2 regions of the Agrobacterium sp. NPDC058088 genome follow, and region 1 is predicted to be linked to the other one. Evidence: riboswitches for the same ligand, from Rfam matches in the RefSeq annotation. Region 1 holds a riboswitch; the other holds the start of a gene.
What was found. A riboswitch is a leader RNA that binds a small molecule or an ion and turns the genes downstream of it on or off. The one in region 1 is predicted to bind cobalamin.
Positions count from the first base shown of each region.

Region 2: linked by a shared signal. The riboswitch ahead of bluB (5,6-dimethylbenzimidazole synthase) and the one ahead of ACFVTJ_RS22140 (DUF1636 family protein) in region 1 are both predicted to bind cobalamin.

Region 1 covers NZ_JBHVSU010000011.1:92,319-98,049, forward strand. Annotated here, with positions in the region: gene cobN (cobaltochelatase subunit CobN) at 1-1,046, opposite strand, end outside; gene cobW (cobalamin biosynthesis protein CobW) at 1,084-2,121, opposite strand; gene ACFVTJ_RS22140 (DUF1636 family protein) at 2,118-2,543, opposite strand; cobalamin riboswitch at 2,663-2,881, opposite strand; gene cobO (cob(I)yrinic acid a,c-diamide adenosyltransferase) at 3,016-3,633, shown strand; gene ACFVTJ_RS22150 (cobyric acid synthase) at 3,635-5,092, shown strand; gene cbiB (adenosylcobinamide-phosphate synthase CbiB) at 5,079-5,731, opposite strand, start outside.
Region 2 covers NZ_JBHVSU010000001.1:901,627-907,357, forward strand. Annotated here, with positions in the region: gene ACFVTJ_RS04525 (NAD+ synthase) at 1-1,007, shown strand, start outside; gene ACFVTJ_RS04530 (glyoxalase superfamily protein) at 1,287-1,664, opposite strand; gene ACFVTJ_RS04535 (hypothetical protein) at 1,855-2,685, shown strand; cobalamin riboswitch at 2,756-2,939, shown strand; gene bluB (5,6-dimethylbenzimidazole synthase) at 3,034-3,750, shown strand; gene ACFVTJ_RS04545 (DUF2865 domain-containing protein) at 3,943-5,043, opposite strand; gene ACFVTJ_RS04550 (NADP-dependent malic enzyme) at 5,179-5,731, opposite strand, start outside.

The DNA.
Region 1 (5,731 bases):
GGCAGATTCAGAAGGCTGACCCCGCCATCTGTCCGCGCCTTTTTGAACGAGATCGCACCCGCGAGAATCCGCCCGTCCAACTCGGGCAGTACGACATGCATGGCAAGATCGGAGGGATTGAGACCGCGCGCATTTTCCACCCAGCCGTCACGCCGGGTGGTTGCCATCACCACCTGGAAAACGGGAACGCCGAGGCGATCGAACAGCGTTTCGCCCTTGTCATCCGTCTGGCTGGCGAAAGCCGTAGCCGCGAGGATGGCTGCAGGCCGAAGAGCGGGCAGCACCGTTTCGAGAAAACGGATCGCTTCCCCATCCTTCAACCCGCTGACAAAAATCGGCAGGGGCGCAAAACCGCGGGAAGAGAGCGCCTGAAACAACGTATCAACGGGTACTGCATCTTCCGCCAAAAGCATGGAACGGTAAAAGAGAATGGGCAGAACTGGCGCACCGGCAGGAAACCCCGCACAAGCCTCTTCCTGCCCCACAACACCCAGATCCGGGCGATAAAAGCCAGCTTTCGGGAGGGGCACCGCCTTTATATCCGGCCATTCTCCGCCATCCGCCAGAACAGGAAGGCCAGCGGCAAGGCGGGCCATATTCTCCGCCCCACCTTCCCGGAAGAAGGAGAGAACGGAGGCCAGCGTCGGCTTATCAACCGTGGAGGCAGCCTCGAGCTTTTCATCCCTCTCGCTGCATTCCCCCGGCAAAAGCAGAAGCTTGATGCCGCGCCCGCGCGCCAGAATGGCCAGCTGATCGACCCCGTAGCGCCAGCGCTCCGCACCACCGAGAATCCGGATAAGGATAACGCGGGCATGTTCCGCTGTTTTTTCGATCCAGAGATCGACCGACATCGGATGCCGAAGTTCGGACAGGTTCGCGGCAGAAAGGGATGGAAGCTTATCTCCCGCCTGCCGCCACGCCCGCTCAAGCCCGGCAAGATCGCTTGCCGAAAAAGACAGCACCACCACATCCGAACGGGGCTGGTTGAGATCAACCGGCTCGATCAGGTCGTCCAGAGACGAGGACGTGGTGGCGAGAATATGCATTCAAAGCTTTTCCAGTAAAAGTGCGTCGCAGCTCATGTCACGCGGCCAGCATCTGTTCGATCTTTTCGCGGTTGATACCCTTTTCGCCGATGATGACGAGGCGGCTGCGGCGCTCCTCACCCGCCGCCCACGGACGGTCGTAATAATGGTTGACGCGGCTGCCGACCGCCTGCACCTGCAAACGCATGGGCTTGGCCGCGACTTCGATGAAGCCCTTGATACGCAGCACATTTTCGGCAGCGGCCGTCTCGGCGATACGGGCCGCCAGAGCTTCCGGATCGGTAACAGCCGGCAGATCGACGACGAAGCTGTCGAAATCATCATGTTCATGGTCAAGTTCGCCATCATGATGGGTGCGGCGGTTTTCGATATCCTCTTCCACCGCAAGGCCGAGACCGATCAGCACGGCAGGATCGATGGCGCCATTCGAAGCCACAACGATCTTTGCCGCCTTCGGCAGATGTTCGAGGACATGCGCCTTTGCCTTGTCGAGACCGGCATCATCGAGAAGATCGGCCTTGGTGAGCACGATGAGATCGGCGCAGGCAACCTGATCCTCGAAGACCTCTTCGACCGGGTCATCATGGTCGAGCACCTCGTCATTGGCGCGCTGGGCTGCGAGCGCTTCCATGTCATGAGCAACCTGACCCTCGGCCAGCGCCGCACCGTCCACCACGGCGACCACGGCATCGACAGTCACGCGGCTCTTGATCGCAGGCCATTGGAAGGCCTGTACGAGGGGCTTCGGCAGGGCAAGGCCGGAAGTCTCGATGAGGATATGCTCCACTTTCGGCTGGCGGCTGAGGATTTGTTCGATGGCTGGCTGGAAATCATCCGCCACCGTGCAGCAGATGCAGCCATTGGCCAGCTCGACAATGTTTTCCTCCGGGCAGCTTTCAATGCCGCAACCTTTCAGAATTTCGCCGTCGATGCCGATATCGCCGAATTCATTGACGATGATGGCGAGACGCTTGCCGTCAAGCTTTTCGAGAAGGCCACGCAGCAGCGTGGTTTTTCCGGCCCCCAGAAAGCCGGTGACGATGGTGCAGGGAACGCGGTCCACAAGGGTGCTCATGATCTCTCCTCGGTAAAATCGAATGGGGGAATGCGCGCCACCATGCCGCGCTTTAAGGGTTCGGGGCGGCCGCGCCAGGGCATCAGGCCATCGGGCGCGGCAGAAAGCAGCCGCGCGCCAGTCAGCAGGTCTTCCGCATCATCCGGCGTCAGCCCGCCAAACACATAAGACCAGCCATCGGCGCTGCGCAGAACGGCGCTGAGACCACGCTTGCAATTGGCAAGACAATTGACGGAACGAACGGCAATACCGCTCTCCTGCGCCTTTTCGATAACGGCATCGGCAAGACGCGAACCGGGGCGCGGTTCGGCATTCGGATCGACATCATCGCGACAGCTCCGGCATACGAAGACGGTGACGCCGGGCGCCGTTTTGCTCAGTGCGCTCGCGTTTGCACATGAAGATGTCGCTGAAATATCCAAACCGTCCCGTTCCCACGCCAAATTAAAATTCTTCGGGGTGCGGATATCGAAAACGGTATGCGGACGGGCGCAAACCGGCAGTTCGATCTGACCGACTGACCGGAGCACCCCGCCCGGCAGACGTTTTTTCCTGAAACGGCAGGTCTCCTGGCTTGCGGCTCTATCAACACCCGGACACCGCCTTCCCGAACCCCGTGAGAGGTCCAGTGGCTTTACGGCGCGGGCTTACCGCTTACAGTTGCGGGGGCAGCCACGGAATGACCCTTTGTCGGGGCGGAACCGTGTTCCCTCTTAGCTTTTCCCGTTGCCGGGAAAAGACCGTCAGTCCCTTACCATTAGGCTGAACGGGTGTGAGGGTCAATGCCGCGCACCCGTGACCGGCACATTGCCGGGTGCGGCAAATTGAGTATAGTCGCCGCTCCGAATGGCGGGGGCATAAGGTTCCAGGCCGATGGATGAGAAGGAAAAGGCGATGACCCGCGACATCAGCGACAGCGAAGCCGAACGCCACCGGCAGAAAATGGTCAACCGCAAGACGGTGCAGGACGCCGAAGTCGCCGAAAAGACCATCGAAAAAGGCCTGCTGATGATCAACACAGGCCCCGGCAAGGGCAAGTCCACAGCGGCCTTCGGTCTTGCTCTGCGTATGCTCGGCACCGGGCGAAGGGTCGGCATCGTTCAGTTCATCAAGGGTGCCTGGTCGACAGGCGAACAGCAGGCTCTGACCCTGTTCGGCGAAAAGATCGTGTGGCGCACCATGGGCGAAGGTTTCACCTGGGACACGCAGGATCTCAAGCGTGACGTCGCAGCAGCGACAAAGGCGTGGGAGGAGGCCAAGGCTCTGATGGCCGATCAAACTATCGGCCTTCTGGTTCTTGACGAACTGAACATCGCCTTGCGTTACGAATACCTGCCGTTGGAAGAGGTTGTCGAAACGTTGTCCAGTCGCCGGCCCGATCTGCATGTCATCGTCACCGGTCGCAACGCCAAGCAACCGCTGATCGACGTCGCCGACATGGTGACGGAGATGACGCTGGTGAAACATCACTTCAAGGCAGGCGTGAAAGCTCAAGCCGGGATAGAATTCTGATATGACTGCCCGGGTACTGATGTTTCAGGGAACCGGCTCCGATGTCGGCAAATCGCTGATGGTGGCCGGCCTTGCCCGCGCATTCACCCGGCGTGGCCTCTCCGTCCTGCCGTTCAAACCGCAGAACATGTCGAACAATGCCGCTGTCACCGCCGATGGCGGCGAGATCGGTCGCGCGCAGGCCCTGCAGGCACGGGCAGCGGGCGTGCCGCTTTCCGTGCACATGAATCCAGTGCTGCTGAAGCCGCAGAGCGAAACCGGCGCACAGGTGGTGGTACAGGGAAAGATCGTCGGTAATGCCAAGGCAGCCGACTATCAGCACATGAAGGCCGGGCTGATGCCACGCGTGCTTGATAGTTTCGAGCGCCTGAAACAACAGGCCGATCTGGTGCTGGTGGAAGGGGCTGGCAGCGCATCGGAAATCAACCTGCGCGCCAACGACATCGCCAATATGGGTTTCGCACGGGCCGCCGATGTGCCGGTGATCCTGATCGGCGATATCGATCGGGGTGGCGTCATTGCCGGCCTCGTCGGAACCAAGGCGGTGCTCGACGTCGATGACGCGGCAATGATCGAAGGCTTCATCGTCAACCGCTTTCGTGGCGATCCGGCGCTGTTTTCCGAGGGCATGCGGATGATTGCGGAAAAGACCGGCTGGGCCTCCATAGGGCTTCTGCCACATTTCTCAGATGCCGCAAAACTGCCGGCGGAAGATGCGCTGGGGCTTTCCGGCCCGGCCCAACAGAAGCCCGACGCAAAGATCCGCATCGCCGTGCCGATCCTGCCGCATATTTCCAATTTCGACGACCTCGATCCCCTCGACATGGAACCGGATGTAGAACTCATCCGTGTACGGCCGGGTGGGACGATCCCCTCCGATTGCCGGCTGGTTTTGCTATGTGGTTCGAAATCCACCATTGCCGATCTCGCCGTGCTGAAAGATGCCGGCTTGGACATCGACATAAAGGCGCATGTGCGCCGCGGCGGCTACGTTCTCGGCCTTTGCGGCGGTTACCAGATGCTTGGAAAAACCGTTGCCGATCCTGACGGCATCGAGGGATCGCCGGCGACTGTCGACGGGCTAGGTCTGCTTGATGTCGACACGGTTTTAACGGGTGACAAGCGACTCGTTTCCGTTCAAGGCGTGAGCTTTGATGGTGTTTGTTTATCCGGCTACGAAATGCATGTCGGGGAAACCACGGCAGCAGCAGGCAATCTGGCGTTTTCGATGATCGACGGGCATTACGATGGAAGCATCTCACCCGACGGCCGTGTCTTCGGCACCTATATTCACGGCCTCTTTGCGGATAACAGCCAGCGCAGCGCGTGGCTGCAGCGTCTCGGCGGGCAGGGCACGGCCCTGAACTATGATGAGCAGGTGGATGCGGTTCTCGACCGGCTAGCTGCGCATATGGAGCAGCACCTCGATCTCGACAGGCTGCTGGCTATAGCGCGATAAGGATCGCCAGAAGTCCGAACAGGCCGATCAGCAACAGGTCCGCAATTCGTGCCAGCCGTAGTGCCGTGCGAATATCACCGGCGACCAGCGCCGACCTTCCGCCTTCCCCCATGAAACGCGCTTCGATCATCCGTCCGCCGTAAGAACGCGGTCCGGCAAGCGCAAAACCGAGCGCACCAGCCAGCGCCGCCTCCGGCCAGCCTGCATTGGGGGAGCGGTGGTGGCGCGCATCGCGGCGGATCGCGGCAATGGCCGCTTTTGGCGACGCGCCCTCGACAAAAAATGCGGCAACCACAAACAGGCTGCCGCTCAGTCTTGAAGCCGGCAGATTAACGAGATCATCCAGCCGCGCCGAAGCCCAGCCGAAGGCCTCATGGCGCGGCGAACGATGGCCGATCATGCTGTCGGCCGTATTGATCGCCTTATAGGCGGCACCGCCGGGCAGGCCCAGTAACCCGAGCCAGACAGCGGGAGCCACGATGCCATCGGAGAAATTCTCGGCGAGACTTTCGATCGCCGCCCGGCATATCGCGGCCTCATCCAGCTTTTGCGGATCGCGCCCGACGATCATCGATACCGCCCTGCGGCCACCTTCAACACCCTCTCGTTCCAGAGCCGTGGCGACGGCCTCCACATGCT
Region 2 (5,731 bases), on a different contig from region 1:
CGAGCTTCGCCTTTAATGCAGACAAGACGCTCGCCTTCCAGATGAGCCAGTTCGAGGCCACGCTTGCCGTCACCGACTGGAAACGTACCGCGGACGGCTGGCGCTGCGAGAGCGGGCCATTCTCGAAGATTCCCGAGGGCGAGGAGGCGGATTACCGCGCCTGCATGCTGGGCTTTCGCGACTATGTTAACAAGAACGGTTTCAAGAGCGTGGTTCTTGGCCTTTCCGGCGGTATCGATTCGGCGATCTGCGCTGCCCTTGCCGTCGATGCGCTTGGTGAGGAGCGGGTGCGCTGCATCATGCTGCCTTACCGCTATACCTCGGAAGAATCGTTGAAGGATGCCGCCGATTGCGCCCGGGCGCTCGGTTGCCGTTACGATATCGTGCCGATCGTCGAGCCGGTGGAAGGCTTTCTCTCGGCGCTGTCAGAACTTTTCGAGGGCACCGAAGAGGGCATCACCGAGGAAAACCTGCAGAGCCGCACGCGCGGCACCATTTTGATGGCCGTTTCGAACAAGTTCGGCTCAATGGTGGTGACGACGGGTAACAAGTCGGAAATGTCTGTGGGCTACGCCACGCTTTATGGCGATATGAATGGCGGTTTCAACCCCATCAAGGACCTCTACAAGATGCAGGTCTATGCCATTTCCGCCTGGCGCAACGCCCATGTGCCGCCGGGTGCGCTGGGCCCTTCCGGCGAGGTGATCCCCGCCAACATCATCGCCAAGGCGCCATCGGCCGAATTGCGCCCCAACCAGACCGACCAGGATTCGCTGCCGCCCTATCCGGTGCTGGACGATATTCTCGAATGCCTTGTCGAGAAGGAAATGTCGGTCGAGGAAATTCTGGCGCGCGGCCATGATTTGGCGACCGTGCATCGGGTGGAGCATCTGCTCTACCTCGCCGAATACAAGCGCCGGCAATCGGCGCCGGGTGTTAAGATCACCAAGAAGAATTTTGGGCGTGACCGGCGTTATCCGATCACCAACCGGTTCAGGGATCGGTGACTAAGGCGGTTTCCGGAAGGCGCGTTTAAGGCCGGTCCTGCGTCATCGAGGTTGATTGCCTGTGAGACGGTGCGGCATATTTCTTCTCCCCGCCGGGGAGAAGGTGGCCCGAAGGGTCGGATGAGGGGGCACGATTGCCGTATCTCACTACCCTTGCCCCCTCATCCCGCTGCCGCGACCTTCTCCCCCTCGGGGAGAAGAAACATGCGGCATGCGCTCGGTCCACGATGGGGGTTCATGAATGGCGCGGAGAAAACCCCGCGCCACTCTTCACTCACCTCAAATAACCTGCCCCACATCGATGCGATTGCCATCAGGGTCTTCAAAGACAAAGGCCCTCAGACCATAATCCTTGTCCTGCAGCCCCTTGATGATGCGCAGCCCATGGCTTTTGCAAATCGCGTGCAGCGCATCGACATCGCTCACCATCATATGCGCCACGTTGAAAGGAGCTGCCCTGTGGGCCGGCTGCAATGTCAGATGCAGCTCGGCATTGCCCTGTTTCAGGATCATGAAGCCGACGGGATTGCCGTTTTCGAAGGTCTTTTCGAAACCGAGTACGCCGACATAAAAATCATGGGCCTTTTCGATACTTCTGACAGGAAGCATTGCGGCGATCCGGCCGAACCGGATGCCGTGATCGGCGATGGTATTCATCGCGGAACCTCGGATCTGGGAGAAACGGGGAGGGTCACGGGCGGTGCCGGAACGCTGGCGTTTTTTCCGATTTGAATTTGCAGGACGGTGCCTGCGGCCATAGGATCATAATCACGGCGGTGGTTAAAGCAAACGGAATGTGCGCGCGTGCCAACGGTCCGAGCCAGACTTTTAAAGCCCGGGAGGCAGAATGCGCAGTTCCATCGAAATCTTCAACATCCGCACCCGACAGATGCGGATTGTGTGGCAGACGCCTGACCTGTTCGAGGCGCCGAACTGGTCGCCGGATGGCAAATATCTGCTGTTGAACAGCGAAGGGCTGATTTATCGCCTGTCTCTTACCGGTGATGCGTCGCCGGAGAAGGTCGATACCGGCTTTGCCACGCTCTGCAACAATGACCACGGCATTTCGCCTGATGGTTCGCTTTATGCCATTTCCGACAAGGTGGAATTCGGCAAGAGCGCCATCTATCTCCTGTCCTCGGCAGGCGGCGTGCCGCAGCTGATGACGAAGAACCTTCCTTCCTACTGGCACGGCTGGTCGCCGGATGGGAAGAGCTTTGCCTATTGCGGCATTCGTGATCAGGTTTTCGATATTTACTCCATGGACATAGACAGCGGCGTTGAGACACGCCTTACCCATGGTGAAGGCCGCAATGACGGGCCGGATTATTCGCCTGACGGTGCGTGGATCTATTTCAATTCCAGCCGTACCGGGTTGATGCAGATCTGGCGGGTGCGGGTGGATGGTTCCGCCGTCGAGCGTATAACCGACAGCCCCTATGGCGACTGGTTTCCACACCCGTCTCCGACCGGTGATAAGGTGGTATTCGTTTCTTATGACGCCGACGTCTTCGATCATCCGCGCGATCTCGACGTGCGGGTGCGGCTGATGGATATGGATGGCGGCAATGTCGAAACGCTTTTCGAGCTGTTTGGCGGGCAGGGCACGATGAACTCTCCCAACTGGTCACCTGATGGCGACGAGTTCGCTTATGTCAGATATTTCCCGGTGGAATGATGAAGGCAAGCTGCGGCAGGCCACATTGCCGCACCACCTGCACGACACTTGTGTTCGCAAGCTTTTTTGCCCATAGCTTCACCCGTCAGGTGCCCGCCCTCCGGCGGGAGAATCGGGAATCCGGTGAAAAACCGGAACGTGCCCAACGCTGTGAGGCGGATGCTCTGTTTCTCATGCCACTGAAGCAATTCGGGAAGGCGAAACGGGGCGGATGAAGCTTAGTCAGAAGACCGGCCTGGCAGGATGGACCGAACCGCGCGGACGGCGGCAGGTTGCTGGAAAGCGCGTCGTCGCTGCAAACCTCCCATGGTTTCGGCACCGGCCCGCCCGCATTGTTAGGGATAAACGATGCCGACCGAACCGCCCGTCACCACGCCACACGACACCAACCCCTTCGATCACGCGCTTTCACCCGCTCGCCCGTTTTCCGGGGACGAGCGCGAGGCGATCTACCGCGCCATCGAGACGCGGCGTGATGTGCGCGACCAGTTCCTGCCAGAGCCGCTGCCGGATGATCTCGTCGAGCGCCTCCTGAGAGCGGCGCATGCCGCTCCCTCTGTCGGTTTCATGCAGCCGTGGAATTTCACTCTCGTTACCGATAGCGCCGTGCGTGGGGCTGCATGGGAAGCCTTCAGCCGCGCCAATGAAGAGGCGGCGGCGATGTTTGCGGGCGAGCAGCAGGCGCTTTATCGCAGCCTTAAGCTCGAAGGAATCCGCAAGGCGCCGCTCAGCATCTGCGTCACCTGCGATCCGACACGGGGTGGCAAGGTGGTGCTGGGCCGCACCCATAATCCGCGCACGGATGTCTATTCCACCGTCTGCGCCATCCAGAACCTCTGGCTCGCGGCCCGCGCCGAAGGCGTCGGCGTTGGCTGGGTCAGCATTTTCCATGACAGCGATATCAGGGCCATTCTGGATATTCCCGATCATATCGAGATCGTCGCCTGGCTGTGCCTCGGTCGCGTCGATACGCTTTATACCGAACCGGAACTGGCGGTGAAGGGCTGGCGGCAGCGCGTGCCGCTGGAAGAGCTTGTGTTTCGTAACCGCTGGGGTGGGGTGTAAACACGGAGGCCTGCGAATAGGGCGGGACATTGGCGTGCATTTCTTCTCCCCGCCCGGGAGAAGGTGGCCCGAAGGGTCGGATCAGGGGGCAACATTGCCGTACCTCACCACCCTTGCCCCCTCATCCCGCTGCCGCGGACTTCTCCAAGGCGGGGAGAAGAAATACGCCTCGCGCGCTCGCTGACGACGTAGTCACTGCTGCGGCTGTATACCTTTCAGCGCCGGGTTTTTCAGGTCGATCTTGCCGGTCTGGTCCGGCAGGAATTTGGGTCCGATGACACGCACTTTCGCATCGTTCGGGTCATAGTCGCGCTCGGGAACGGGTTGCTCCGGCGGCTTTGCGGCCTGCTGCTCGGCGGGCTTTGGGGCCTTGTCACCTTGGGGTGATGGAATGGTGGTGATGCTGGAATAGGGCTTTTCGGCTTCCGGCCGGGACGCCTGTTCCTGCTTTTGCATCTCCTCGTGATAGGCTGCCATGTTGCAGGCGCAGCCGGGCGCTTTCGTTGAGGCATTGCGATAGGCGAAGGCGGTGGGCAGGTCCTTGTAGGGTTTGCCGGTCTCAGCGGACACCATGTCTGCTGTTTCCTGATCCGTCATGGAGTGGAAATAGAGTTCCGTTTCGGTTCCCGGGCACATTTTCTGGCACTGTTCGGCCTGGGCGCGGAAATCGAGCGGCGAGGCGTTGGAGGCGATCGGGAAGAAAGAGCCGTCGCAGGTGCGCACGCAGAGTGTGCGAAGCCCGCCCTCGGCGGAGGCATTGGGGTAGGGCGAAAGTCCTGTCTGTCCCGGCTCAACGCCACCCTGCCTGAAGGCATCGGGATAACGGGTTACGTTGGGAGCCTGGGGCGGTCGCGTGGCCGTTTCCGGCATCGTCGTGCAGCCATTGGCATCGAGGGCGGCGAGAATGCGCTCGCGCCTGACGTCACTGTCGTCGTTCCTCGCCGCCGCCATGGCATCGTCGCGGTCGCGGATGATCGCGTCACGTTCGGCCTCGGCATCCACCAGCGCATCGCCGATCTCGGCGCAGAGCCCGGCATTGGGATTGCCATAAACGATGACGCTGCCTGATGAGCAGCCATAGCTGCGCATGTCGTTCCTGATCTTGCGGATGACGATGTTCTGGCGGGCAAGCGCATTGGCGTAACGACGCACCTCGGCCGTATTGCCGATGACGCGCGGCGGCTCGCGCAGCTGTTGATAAAGCGTATCGCAGACCTGGTCCGCAAAAGCGGCGGCAGGAGCGATGAGAACAAGGGGAAGCAGGAGGCCGATGATGCGGCTGCGCCGGGTCAATTGTGCGATCCGTTTGATGTCCCCGGCCTGTGGCAGGGGTGTTATGCTTCGGGAAATCCGTGTTTCAGGAAGATAACATAGGCTGTTGCCGCAATGCGGCAACAGCATGTTCAAAACTGCGTTAATGCGCCTTCATCACACCGAAGGGTGCGAGGCCTGCACCACGGCAAAGGCCGCCATGTTGACGACGCCGCGCGAGGTGACGCTGGGCGACAGGATGTGGGCGGGCAGGGCCGTGCCGAGCAGGATGGGGCCAACATGCAGGCCTTCCGTCAGCGTGCGGGTGACACCGAGCGTGATGTTGGCGGCGTCGAGGTTCGGGAAGACCAAAAGGTTCGCCTCGCCGGTCAGCACGCTGTTCGGCATCGCGCGCTTGCGCAGCGTTTCCGACAGGGCCGAGCCGCCCTGCATTTCGCCGTCCACTTCCAGTTCGGGTGCGGCCTGCTGGATGATCTTCAGTGCGCGGCGCATCTTGCGGGCGCTTTCCGAGTCACGCGAGCCGAAGTTGGAGTGGCTGGCGAGCGCGATCTTCGGCGTGATGCCGAAGCGGCGGATTTCCCGGGCCGCGAGAATGGCCATTTCCGCCACTTCTTCTGACGTCGGGTCGTTGTTGACGAAGGTATCGGTCAGGAACAGCGCGCCCTGCTGGGTAATGAGAAGGCTGAGGCCCGCAAAGGAGCGCACACTT